Regions from separate parts of the Lactobacillus sp. ESL0261 genome, predicted to be linked through region 3. Evidence: predicted binding sites of a transcription regulator. Region 3 holds the regulator's gene; each other region holds the start of a gene.
The links. The regulator NrdR, encoded in region 3, represses ribonucleotide reductase genes. The targets are predictions, from matches to a motif close to ACACNATATATNGTGT.
Positions count from the first base shown of each region.

Region 1: nrdJ (ribonucleoside-triphosphate reductase, adenosylcobalamin-dependent) is a predicted target of NrdR. The motif match lies at 2,293-2,308, and genes of this name have one in related genera.
Region 2: F5ESL0261_RS09920 (deoxynucleoside kinase) is a predicted target of NrdR. The motif match lies at 2,730-2,745, and genes of this name have one in related genera.

Region 1 covers NZ_REHN01000001.1:76,270-80,491, forward strand. The annotation lists gene nrdJ (ribonucleoside-triphosphate reductase, adenosylcobalamin-dependent) at 1-2,221, opposite strand, end outside; gene F5ESL0261_RS00370 (hypothetical protein) at 2,480-2,665, opposite strand; gene F5ESL0261_RS00375 (YjjG family noncanonical pyrimidine nucleotidase) at 2,859-3,569, shown strand; gene F5ESL0261_RS00380 (aldo/keto reductase) at 3,634-4,222, shown strand, end outside.
Region 2 covers NZ_REHN01000014.1:116,113-120,334, reverse strand. The annotation lists gene F5ESL0261_RS09935 (amino acid ABC transporter ATP-binding protein) at 1-437, opposite strand, end outside; gene F5ESL0261_RS09930 (amino acid ABC transporter permease) at 453-1,094, opposite strand; gene F5ESL0261_RS09925 (deoxynucleoside kinase) at 1,336-2,025, opposite strand; gene F5ESL0261_RS09920 (deoxynucleoside kinase) at 2,038-2,688, opposite strand; gene F5ESL0261_RS09915 (ABC transporter ATP-binding protein) at 3,356-4,222, shown strand, end outside.
Region 3 covers NZ_REHN01000009.1:83,070-87,291, reverse strand. The annotation lists gene polA (DNA polymerase I) at 1-481, shown strand, start outside; gene mutM (DNA-formamidopyrimidine glycosylase) at 494-1,324, shown strand; gene coaE (dephospho-CoA kinase) at 1,321-1,938, shown strand; gene nrdR (transcriptional regulator NrdR) at 1,925-2,392, shown strand; gene F5ESL0261_RS06540 (DnaD domain protein) at 2,395-3,759, shown strand; gene dnaI (primosomal protein DnaI) at 3,770-4,222, shown strand, end outside.

The sequences.
Region 1 (4,222 bases), on a different contig from region 3:
ATGCACCGGATTCACAGTCAGTTTGGTCAACTAACTCCAAGTCTTTTTGATCATCATTTTGCTCAGCAAAGACTTGAGCGACATCACCAGTAATCTGGGCTTTTCTTTCTTCGTATTTTTCTTTATCGATCGGTTCTTTTGGCGCTTGCTTGAGTGAGCCGCCATAGTATGGCAACAGTGAAGTTGACTTAATTACATGACGGTATTGCTTAAAGAGTGAAGTAATCTTGTCACCTTCATCGCTTTGGAAAGTAACAGTACAACTAACTGCATTATCTGACCAGTAAGTTTGCAGGAATGCTTGCGTAGCAAACTGTTCTTCAATTGAAACTGTGCCAGCCGAAGCGAAGTTTTTACTATCAGCGTGAGCAGCACGTAATGGAAATTCAACACACGTTGTGTTTGGTGAATAAATATCAGGTTCTGAGTAGTAACCACAGGCGTCCAGTGCTTTAAGCAGGGGATCAGAAGCTTGGAACCTGATTCTTTGAATGAGGTAACCGGCATAGTGGAAGTGCATACCTTCAGAAGCTCCAGCTAATTTGGCAACAGTGCCTGAAGGCTTAACGGTAGTGTGCTTGATTGATTCGTTGCAGTTTAAAGTCTTACTGTATTCTTTATCAGCAGCAATGACTGCTTGGTAGGCAGCAGTAACCATTTTAATTCCCTGAGGATCGTAAATTGGTTTCTTGATTTTTGCACCAGTTTCTTCATCAATACTGTCTTCAAAGCCGGTAACAACGCGGTGACCCAAATCGTTTAACAGCCAGTCTTGGATACCTGACATGGAAACACCAATTCTCCGGTTCTTATAAATGATGTTACGGGAAATTTCCCAGTCATAGTCGCTAAAGGTTACACGTTTGGCGTAGCGAGTCGCTAATCTGAAAACGTCTTTCAGATCCCAATTTTCTTGTTCTGCAATATATGGAAATACTTCGAACAGGTTGCAAGGTTCACCGTTACCCAGGGAAATTTCTCCACAAGGGTTAGTACCTTCAACATCACCGTCAATATCTTTTTGATAACCGTCAATGATCCGGCCGTAATTACGAGATAAGTCAAGGTTAACTATTCCAGGCTCACCGTTTTCTCTGATGCCGTTAGCAATTGGTTCATATTCATCAAAGTTAGAATCAATTGCCACACTGTTATTTGAGGCCCAGCGGTGGTGGTAGAGTTTATCTTTATCCTGTTTCATAGCGATAAAGTCTTGATCAGTACTAGTGCCTAAAGCCAGTTCTGCTGATCTTCTTACGTTGCCGGCAACGACTGTTTTACCAATTAAGTTGCAAATGTCAGTACAATCAACAGAAGTTAAATTGCCGCCGACCCGGTTGTTAATAATGTTGTTAATATCGAAAAACATTTCCACTAACGGCATAGGACCAGAAGCTGTACCGCCAAAGCCGTGAATCTTAGCTCCGTAAGGACGAATTCTGCTGATGTCGAGTACCAGTTTGGTCTTATTTTCAGAATTGGTTTGGTTAAAGTGCACGTCGATTAAGCGAGCGTTAGCTAAAACCCAGCCTTCACGGGTATCGGGCAAATTATAATAAATATAATCTGATTTACCATCGTTTTGCTTGATCCATTCGTCTTTGTCCGTTGCACCCAGCTTAATTGAATCTGCGTATGAGGCACTCTTTTTGTTAATCACGACTGTCAAGTCAATTTTATTATCAACTGCAGGAATCTTTCTAATATTATCTTGGACAACAGAAAAGCCAACGCCGCCGCCTTTCATTGATTCGTCAAAAAGAAATGAAAAAGGCATTGAAACTGCTTCTTGATCTTGATTTAAATAATCTGGAACTATATGACTGTCACCGTATTTTTGCGGACGAATAGCTATGAACCAGCAATTATTCAAAGAGTCACCATTGCGCTTTTGGTAATCTGTACCAGAAACCCACAGATTACGACCAGAAGGCGTTGCGCCAAGGCCGTAAACCAGTTTAAATAAATCCTTAGCTTCGTTTGTTAATTCGTTGACTACTTCTGTCGAAGGAGAATCTTTAAGACGGGGATCCAAATTAATGTTGCCCTCGATTACGCGTTTAACCGTTTCGTCCCAATTTTCGGAACGATTTTTTTCAGGAAGCCATCTGGCATAGGTCCTTTTATAAGTAACCCAGCCAAGCTCTCCCCAATGGGGAGTGACATTTTGTTTCACTTGATCAATGTAACCCTGATCTAAGGTTATGCTCGTATTTTTCATATTCAAAGTTACTCCTTAAACTAGCAAATTGTTCCACAGACACATCATCTATGGCTACAATTAGAACTATACCACAATATCTTGTATTTTCTAGAGCAAAGTTTACTCTCAAACACAAGAGAAAAGCATTAAATGATGTGCGAGTAAGTTATAGAGGGTAATAAAAAAACATATAGAATTCAGAGCAACAAAAAAGCACAATAAGTTGAATCTAGTACTTATTATGCTTGAATATATCTTTATTTTTTTAAAGTAAAACTAATGCCTGACTGCTGCGAAGAAAAGGAAGATTAAGCCCAGAAAAATAATTGCAGGAATGAATAAGTGAATTAAGAAAAAGAAAGCAAGAGCACAAGCTAAAAGGAAAAATAGGATTTTGACAATCCCAATTCCCATTTTGACCAAAAGCCAAATGAGAAACAAAATCAATAATAATGTAAACATGCCCAATCACTCCTTTTGCTTAAATTAAGGGATATTATATCTTATTTTTTGAAATAGCAGTAGCAATGTAAACAAAATTTAAAAATAGTTAATTATGTTCTTTATCAGTGAAATATTGTTATAATGAATCTCCACACTAATTTTAGTGAATACGCATTATATTCTTAGGGATATTTGGAGAGGAAGAAATTGCTTGCGTTATAAACAAATAATTTTTGATGTTGATGATACTTTGATTGACTTTGCTGCCACGGAAAGTTTTGCATTGCATAGTCTCTTTAAAGCACATCACTGGCAGCTAACTGAAGAGATGCAACGTGATTACCATGCATATAATCAAGGACTGTGGCGTAAGCTGGAACAAGGCAAGATCAATTATGAGCAGCTGAGTAGAATGGCTTTTACCAATTTTATTAAAGAAAATTTGGGTATTACAGTTGATGGCTTAGCAATAATGAATGAATATCGCTCTTATTTTGGTGAGTCGTACAAGTTGCTGCCGGGAGTTACGGATACTTTGCGGTATGCCCGTAAACAAAATTATTGCTTGACGGTTTTAAGCAACGGTGAGACCTTTATGCAAAGGCATCGTTTACAATTAGCGGGAATTAAGGATTATTTTTCCTTAATTGTGACATCGCAAGAAGCTGGTTTTTCTAAGCCTGATACTCGGATTTTTGATTACTTTTTTGCTCACACCAATATTGGTCCTGAAGATACAGTCTTTTTTGGTGACGGACTGCAGTCAGACATATTAGGAGCAGAAAAATATGGTTTTGACAGTATTTGGTATAACCACCGCAGGCGCAAGAATAAGATGAACCTGCATCCGCTATATGAAGTAACCACTTATCCGCAATTTGTAACTTTACTAAAAAGCGACTTTCAAAAACAGCCGCAGTAATTGCTATTTTTTGCTGTAGAAGTATAGCTCAGTTCGGTATAATAGTGGTGAGAGGTGAAAAATTATGACTAGCAAAATTCAATCTTTAAATGACACTTATGAATTAAATAATGGCGTCAAAATCCCAGTTATCGGACTGGGAACTTGGCAAACTCCTGATGGTGAAGTTGCTCAAAAAACCGTTGAGGATGCGCTGAGTCTCGGTTATCGCTTAATTGATACTGCTGCTGCCTACGGCAATGAGGAAAGCATTGGTCGGGGCATTAAACGAAGTGGAGTGAACAGGCGTGACTTATTTGTGACGACTAAGTTGTGGAATGATCATCACGGTTACCAGAAAACTAAAGCAGCAATTGATGAAAGTTTAACTAAACTGGATTTAGATTATCTTGATTTGTACTTGATCCATTGGCCTAATCCGGCCCCAGTGCGTGATCACTGGGCTGAATTGAATGCGGAAAGCTGGCAAGCAATGGAAGAGGCAGTTCAAGCAGGAAAAATTCGCGCAATTGGCGTTTCTAACTTTAGACGTAAGCACCTGGATGAGCTTCTAAAAACCGCTAAGATTCGTCCTGCTGTTAATCAAATTTATCTCAACCCTAGTGATATGGAAGAAGACGTAACGGCTTATAATAAAGAACTTGGTATTCTAA
Region 2 (4,222 bases), on a different contig from region 3:
ACAATAGCTACTCTTTGTTGCTGACCTCCAGAGAGCTGATAGGGATAGAGCTGTTCTTTACCTGTTAAATCTAGTTGTTCAAGCAATTTTCGCGCACGGGCTTGTGCTTGATCTGCACTTTCTTTTAAAACTAGTGTTGGTGCCAGGGTAATATTTTCGATTACAGTTAAATTGGGAAAAAGCTCATAGCTTTGAAAAACGACTCCGATAATATGACTTTTACTATCAGGAGCGGCCGGATCAAACTTTTGCCCATCCCACAAAAAGTCACCGGAATCAATTTTTTCTAAACCGCTTAAACAGCGCAACAAAGTAGTTTTTCCCGCTCCAGATGGTCCTACAATGGCTAAAATTTGCCTGTCAGGAATAGTTAAGTTTAACTTGTTTAAAATCGTACGAGAGCCAAATTTTTTAGTAATGTTTTTAAGTTCTAGCATAGTATTTCCCCTAATTTACTTCCACTTTGCAAAATTGTGTTCAATTTTTTTCAGCAAAAATGATGCGATACCTGTCATTAATAGATATATTATACCGACTATCACTAAAGGAATTAGTGTTACATCTCTTGCTGTAGCAACATTGCCAGCACGTAAGAGTTCACCCAAACCAATTACATAGACTAAAGAAGTATCTTTAACTAAGTTGATCACTTCATTGCCAATTGAAGGTATAACTATTTTGCTGACCTGAGGAATAATAATATGGCTCAATGTTTGCCAGTAATTTAGTCTTAAAACGCGAGCACTTTCGTATTGACCTACAGGGATTGACTGAAAGCCACCACGGAATATCTCGGCAAAATAGGCTGTATAGTTTAAAATAAAGGCAAAAAGTGCTGCATCGTAGCGCTCAAAAATGATGCCGACTATCGGTAAACCATAGAAAATAAAAATTAATTGTAGCAGAAGAGGAGTACCCCGCATAATCCAAATGTAAAATTTTAAGATTAATCTTAAGGGCTTAAAATGCGAAAGCAAGCCTAGGCTGACTATAATTCCCAAGGGAATAGAAACAATTAAAGTCCAAAAGAATAAAATTAATGTCATCTTTGCACCTGAAATTAAAGAGGGCATAATTGAAAGGATATAGTTCATTTTTTCTCCTTTTTACTGAATTTATTTTGATTAGAGAGGCTAATATGGCAACTCTTTTGATACTAGCTAAATTATATAAATTGATTAAAAAAATATGTGAAAAAATATATGTTTTAATCATAACATAGTTTTCGAAATTTTATTTAATCAATATGGAAATTTGTAACTTGCTGATAGTTAATTTTGATAAACATGACATGAAAAGAGCCACTAGCTGTAGCTAATGGCTCTTTAAAATGGTTTATGGTTGCTCAATTTGAATATCTGTTGGTTTATCCCAAGAGTTAGGTAATTTACCCATTTCTTTTAGCTTGGCAACGATTTGATCAAGTACAACTTCTCTAGCATGGTCATCAGTCATGAAGTCTAGCTTGTCACCATCAATTTCCATTTTAGGAGAATAATCGTATTTTTCATACCAGGGTTTGTAGTAACGCAAAAGTCTCTTATAATAATCTTCCAGCGTCGCGTCGTAGCTCAGCTGTTCATAAGGACGTCCTCGTTTTTGGATCCTTTTAATCATAGTATCGTATGAAACATTAATGTGAACCAGCAGATCTGGATTTTTCTTTGGCATGTGCTTAAGTTCACCCATCATGTTGTTGAGAAGTTCGTAATATGTATCTACTTCTTCTTTGGTGGCCCGACCAATGTCGGCGTTCATTTGGAAGAAAAGGGCATCTTCATAAATTGAACGATCAAGAACGTTATTATCATCAGTTAATGCATCCTTGATACTACGAAAACGAGTGTTTAGGAAAAATACCTGAAGTAAGAATGCGTATTTTTTAGGATCAGCATAAAAAAGTGGCAATACAGGATTGTTATCGACACTTTCATAAAAAGGTTTAGTTCCTAAATATTTAGCTAAAATACTGGTTAAACTGGATTTACCGGCTCCAATTGGCCCGCTTAAAACAATAACTGTCATCACGTTCCTTCTCTATTCTAAATTGCCTATAGCGTGCAATTTGTCATCAATCTGATTTAAAACTTCTTTTTTGGCATCTTCATCGCAGATAAAATCGTACTTATCTCCATCAATTTTAATTTTAGGAGAGGCATCGTATTTCTCATACCATGGTTCATAATACTTAATTAACCGTGCGTAGTAGTCTTTTAAACTGGGATCTGTGCTAATTTGTTCAAATGAACGTCCACGTTTTTTTATGCGCTTAAGCATAGTGTCTAGAGAAACGTGAATGTAAATTAGTAAATCTGGCTTTTTGCTGGGATTACCTGGGGTATCTTCCATCATATTTTCGAGTAGACTATCATATATCTTAAACTCAGTTGGATCAGCCACTTTACTATCGGCGTTCATTTTGAAAAAGAGTGCGTCTTCATAAATCGAACGGTCTGAAACACTGTTTTTCTCTCGGATTGCCTGGTTGATTTGTGCTAAACGATGGTTAAGCAGATAGATATTAAGCAAAAAAGTATAGCGTTTCATGTCTTGGTAATATAAAGGAAGAACAGGATTATTATCAACTCCCTCATAAAAGGCTTGTGTACCTAAGTGCTCAGCTAAAATACTAGTTAAACTGGATTTACCGGCTCCAATTGGCCCACTTAAAACAATAACTTGGATCACGTTCTTTCATAAATACAATATATAGATTCTTATTTAGTTTAATACGAGATATAGTGGTAGACAAGGAAAAAGTAAATTTAAATTGTGTCTTAAAAGTCAAGTGATTTTGTATAATACAGAAGTAAAAAGTTGTAGATATTGTCAAAATTGAAAATTTGAACTTATGATTTTAAACTGTGTTACACGTGAAACTAAAATAAATCCTCAAAATTAAACTAATAGTTATTAACTTGCAATAGAGTTAGAGCATGATGGAAATATTTATTCTATAGCAAGCCGTACAGCTGGCATTTAGCTTTTTTATTGTTAAAGCAAACGAAGCTGAAAGCAGTTGCACTATTTATATACTGTTGCGAAGAAATGATTCTAAATATAAAAATTAAAAATAGATTGCTTTTATATTATAAAAGCCATAAAATGATAAATAAATTATAAAGGTAGTAGAAAATACTTCAAATAAAAAGGGCAAATTAGTATGTTTCATGCCGTAATTGGTACTTAGGGGATTTTTAGAAGGAATGCTAAAGCCCACAATAATTAAATTATTTGAGAGCCTGCAGCTTTGAAATAGGTCAAAGATTAATGTTCTTTGCAAACTGTTTCTCTCAGGAAGATATGTCATTTTAGTATTAGCTCTAAAAATAGATGTTTTGACAGGAAGTAAATCATGGACGATACTATAACAAAATTTTCGCTTTGGACCTACATTAAATGTAATTCAGGCATGTATGTGATTCTGGCTATTTTCTATTTTGGCCGGAATTTGGCACAAACTGCTGCCAGCATTTTTAAAGGTAATGCACTTACTGCTTTGACTCAGCATAACCTAAACGGCTTTATGATTGATACAGGTTTAAACTTGCTTAGCTGGGGCTTTTTTCTGATTTTCTTTTTTTGTAGTTCACGATATTCTGCTGTAATCATCAAAGCTGTCGATAATTCCATTAGGAACGCATTGGCCCATATAATTGGTCGCCAAGAGTATGAAGACTTCAACAAGCACACGGAAGCTGACTATGTTTCCTGGTTTACTAACGATATTAACCAAATTAATCAAGATGGCTTTTTCAGTTTAGAGCAAACATTTAGCAGTGCACTCTTGGGCATTATTGCCAGTGTCATCCTGTTTTCTTACCATCCACTCTTATTTGTAACCACTTTGGTTTTTGCTGTTGTTATGATTTTATTTCCCCGTCTTTTTAAGAAAAAGTTGGAACAACTGTCGCAAAAACAAAGCAGGCAAAATGAAGTATTAACGTCAAAAATAACTGATGTTCTTGAGGGTTTTGTCAATCTGCTCACACTTGGTCAGCAAAAATTGCTCAATAAAATAGTTCTTGCGGCATCAGATAAGACTGGACAGGCTCGGGTTAATTACATTACGGAAATGTCCTTTTCTAATGCACTGATTAACCTGATTAGTGTATCTGCTCAAACTATTTTAACTGTTGAATCCGGATACCTGGCCTTTCATAACCAGATTCCAATTGGAGCTATTTTAATTGTTGGTTCAATGTCCGGGAATGTTTTTGGC
Region 3 (4,222 bases):
TGATTATGGTTTGTCTAAGAATCTTAATATTAGCAGGAAACAGGCAAAGGAATTTATTGACAATTACTTTGAACAATATCCGCAAGTTAAAGAATATATGAATAAAGCTGTGCAAGTGGCACGTGAAAAAGGCTATGCGGAAACAATTATGCATAGAAGACGTTATTTACCAGATATTCATGCCAAAAATTACAATGTTCGTTCATTTGCCGAAAGGACAGCCATCAATTCTCCTATTCAAGGTTCAGCTGCAGATATAATCAAAATTGCGATGATTAACATGCAGAAAAAGTTGGATGAATTGCATTTAAAGACTAAAATGGTGGTTCAGGTGCATGATGAATTAATTTTTGATGTACCAAAGGATGAATTAGAGACAATTAAAAAAATTGTGCCGGAAGTTATGCAATCTGCTGTAAGACTTGATATACCTCTTGTAGCTGACTCTGGATATGGTCATAACTGGTTTGATGCGAAGTAAGGAGTAATTTTAATGCCCGAAATGCCGGAAGTTGAAACTGTCAGGCGGACTCTTCTTCCTCTTATCAAAGGGAAAACAATAAAAGAAGTAACTGTATGGTACCCAAAAATTATTACCGGAGATGCTAAAGAATTTGCAAAACAGCTAACTGGAAAAAAGATAGAAAATATAGATCGTTACGCTAAATATTTGCTTATTCGTCTTAGTGACAATTTAACAATAGTGTCTCATTTACGCATGGAAGGTAAATATCGTTTAGTCAAAATAAATACTAAAAAGGACAAACACGACCACGTGCAAATTGTTTTTAAAGATAATTCAGCATTGCGCTATAATGATGTGCGTAAGTTTGGCCGAATGCAGCTGATTAAGACGGGGACTGAAAGGGAAAAAACTGGTATTGGCAAATTAGGTGTTGAACCTAATTCAGCAGCTTTTACCGTTTCGTATCTACAAAATGGTTTAGCGCGTAAAAAGAAAAATATTAAAAACACACTCCTTGACCAATCTATTGTTGCAGGTTTGGGCAATATCTACGTTGACGAGGTTTTGTGGGAAACAAAAATTCACCCGTTAAGTCAAGCCAATGCCATTCCAGCAGAAAAGATAGCGCAATTGCACGACAATATTAATTCGTTAATAGAATTGGCAATTGCTGAAAGAGGTACTACAGTTCATACCTATCTGGATGCGAACGGGAAGACAGGAGGTTTTCAAAAAATGTTGCAAGTATATGGACATAAAGGCGAGCCTTGTGTGCGCTGTGGCACACCTCTTGAGAAAATTAAGGTAAATGGACGAGGAACTACTTTTTGCCCTAAGTGTCAGGTGATTTATAAATGACAAAGATTTTAGGCTTAACCGGTGGGATAGCAAGTGGTAAAAGTACTGCAGATGTTTTTTTTAGAGATAAACAAATACCGGTTATAGACTGCGATCAAATTGCTCACGATATTTTAAATAGGGACGAAAAGGGCTATGAACTGGTTTTAAAACATTTTGGTACAAGCATTCTTAAGTCAGATAGATCAATTAATCGTTCAGAGTTAGGACAGATTGTTTTTAACGATAAAAAACAACTTGAAGCTTTAAATGGAATTACCCATCCATTGATTTTTCAAGAAATACAAGCTAAAATTGCGCTAAACAACATGAACAAAAATTCTTTGGTTGTTGTGGATGCACCGGTTTTGTTTGAATCAAATGGTCAAAAATATTGCGATTTTACCTTATTAATTGCAATACCGGAATCACTGCAAATGAAAAGGCTAATGTTAAGGGATCATTTGAGTGAGCGTGCTGCCTTGAAGCGTATTCGCAGTCAAATGCCTTTGTCCCAGAAAGAAAAATTGGCTGATTTTGTAATTAATAATACTGGTACAAAACAAGATTTGAAATCGAAATTAGAAAAATTGCTTCTTAACATAAAAGGGGAGGACTTATATGGAATGTCCTAATTGTCATAAAAATGCCTCAAAAGTCATTGATTCACGACCCAGTGATGAAAATCGCGCAATCAGACGTCGGCGTGAATGCGAAAACTGCGGCTTTCGTTTTACCACATTTGAACGAGTTGAAACTACTCCTTTACTAGTGATTAAGAATGATGGTACTCGCGAACCTTTTAATCGTAAAAAAATTTTACATGGTGTGATGGCGGCTGGTCAAAAACGGCCGATATCAAGTACACAATTTGAAGAACTAGTCGATCATGTAGAAAACAAAGTCAGACAACAGGGGGTTAGCGAGATTTCTTCGAAAAAAATTGGTCAACTAGTAATGGATGAGCTGGCAACAATTGATGATGTTGCTTATATTCGTTTTGCTTCTATTTATCGTGAATTTAAAGATATGTCTAGCTTCATGAAAACAATGGAAGATATGATTGCAAAAAGGGAAAAGGGTAATTAATTATGTTTGAGACAAATAATCCCAAACAGCTTTTTTTCATTACCAACAGGGTGGATATTTTTCCCAAAGATTTGCGCATATTAATTAAACTATATCAACCTCTTATTGGCTCTCTTCCTTTAGCACTCTATTTAAGTTTGAATGAAGATTATAATGCACAGGCAATGCTTTCTGATGCTAAGGGAATTTATACTCTTCAAGAACAGACAGATTGTGATATAAAAAAATTATTTGGTGCGTTGCATAAGCTTGAAGCTGTTGGTCTGATTCAAACCAGATTGCTTGACAACCAGATCATGGGTCATGTTTTGTGCTTCGAAATTAAAAATGTTCCAGCAAGCAGTGAATTTTTTTCAACTGCTCTTTTAGCTAGTTTATTAAAAGAAAAAGTTGGTATAACTGCTTTTAATAAATTAAGTCACGAGTTTGCAAGAGAGGCTAAACAAAACCGGAGCAAATTAAGTGGCATCAAGGGAGCACCCAATATTTCTGCTTCCTTTATGGATGTTTTCCATTTATCCGATCAAGAAGCAATAGATCCTTCAATTGAGGTTAAGGAAGCAGCTCGAGAGAATAATTATTCTGCAAGCGATTATGCTACTGTCAATGATCAAGATAATATTGACTGGGATTTTATGAAACAGCAATTTGAAATTTATCAAATAGCTGGCAGCGAAATTGATCAGAATAAAGAAGCTATTCGAGCTGTTATGCGTATATATGGGCTTTCAGAACAGGAATTTGTCGACGAGGCAATACCTTGTTTGCATGGTGACTATCAATTAAATATGAGAGAAATAAAGCAAACTATTGCTAACAGCATTCATGGAAGCGATACTCGCAGGCATTTGCAAGACAAGGCAAAAATACCTGAAAAATTTAATAAAAGTGATAGCCAATTAAATCAAAAAGAACAAAAATTATTGCAAAAAGCTCAGACTGATACTCCAGCGCAGTTTTTGTATCACTTAAAAACTGAACGAAACGATTATGTTGATGCAAGTGAGTATCAAGTGTTAGACAGTTTATATAATGATAAGGGAATATCAGCTGAATTGCTCAATGTTCTGACATATGCTTGTTTAAAAAGTAGCCCAAACATTTCTTTTCGATTAGCAAACAAAATTTTGCATGATTGGTTGCAGCACGGTGTTAAAACTGGTAGTGAGGCCTTGGATTACATGGAAAAGAGAAAAAGGACCCAAGAACAAAGGCAGAGCAAGCGTTATAATAGATTTGCTCCCAGAAAAACGGTTGAAAAGGGCACTGATTGGAACAAGCAAAAGCCAAAAGTAAAATCTGATGTCTCAAGTGCGGAGCTAAAAGAATTTTTCAAGAATTTTGAAGATAAAAACGGCATGAAGTAGGTGAAGTAAAATGCAACCCATTAAAAAATTTATGGTTAAAGGACAAACAGCTAAAGTAGAAGACGAGAGTACCGCTAAAATTAAGCAAAAAGTTTTGGCTGAGCCCAAAGTGCAACAATTTATCAGTCAGCACCGAGCACAACTTAATGACAGTATAATTGATAAAAGCCTTCCCAGTCTTTTTGAATTTTATCTCAGCCAACATAAAAAAGATCCTGTGACCAAAGGATATTATCCAGATTTGATAATGAATAAAAATGCCATTAGTCTTAAATTTGTTCCTGAAGACAGTAAACTGATTCATGATCAGGAAATTAATATCAAAAAGCACTTGCGTTTAATTAACTTACCCGAGGGTTTGCATGATGTTCGCTTAAGTCAAATTGAAATGACACCAGAAAGAGCCGAGGTAATGACTGCTATTCAGCGTTTTTTATATCAATATTCTCAAGATATCCACCAA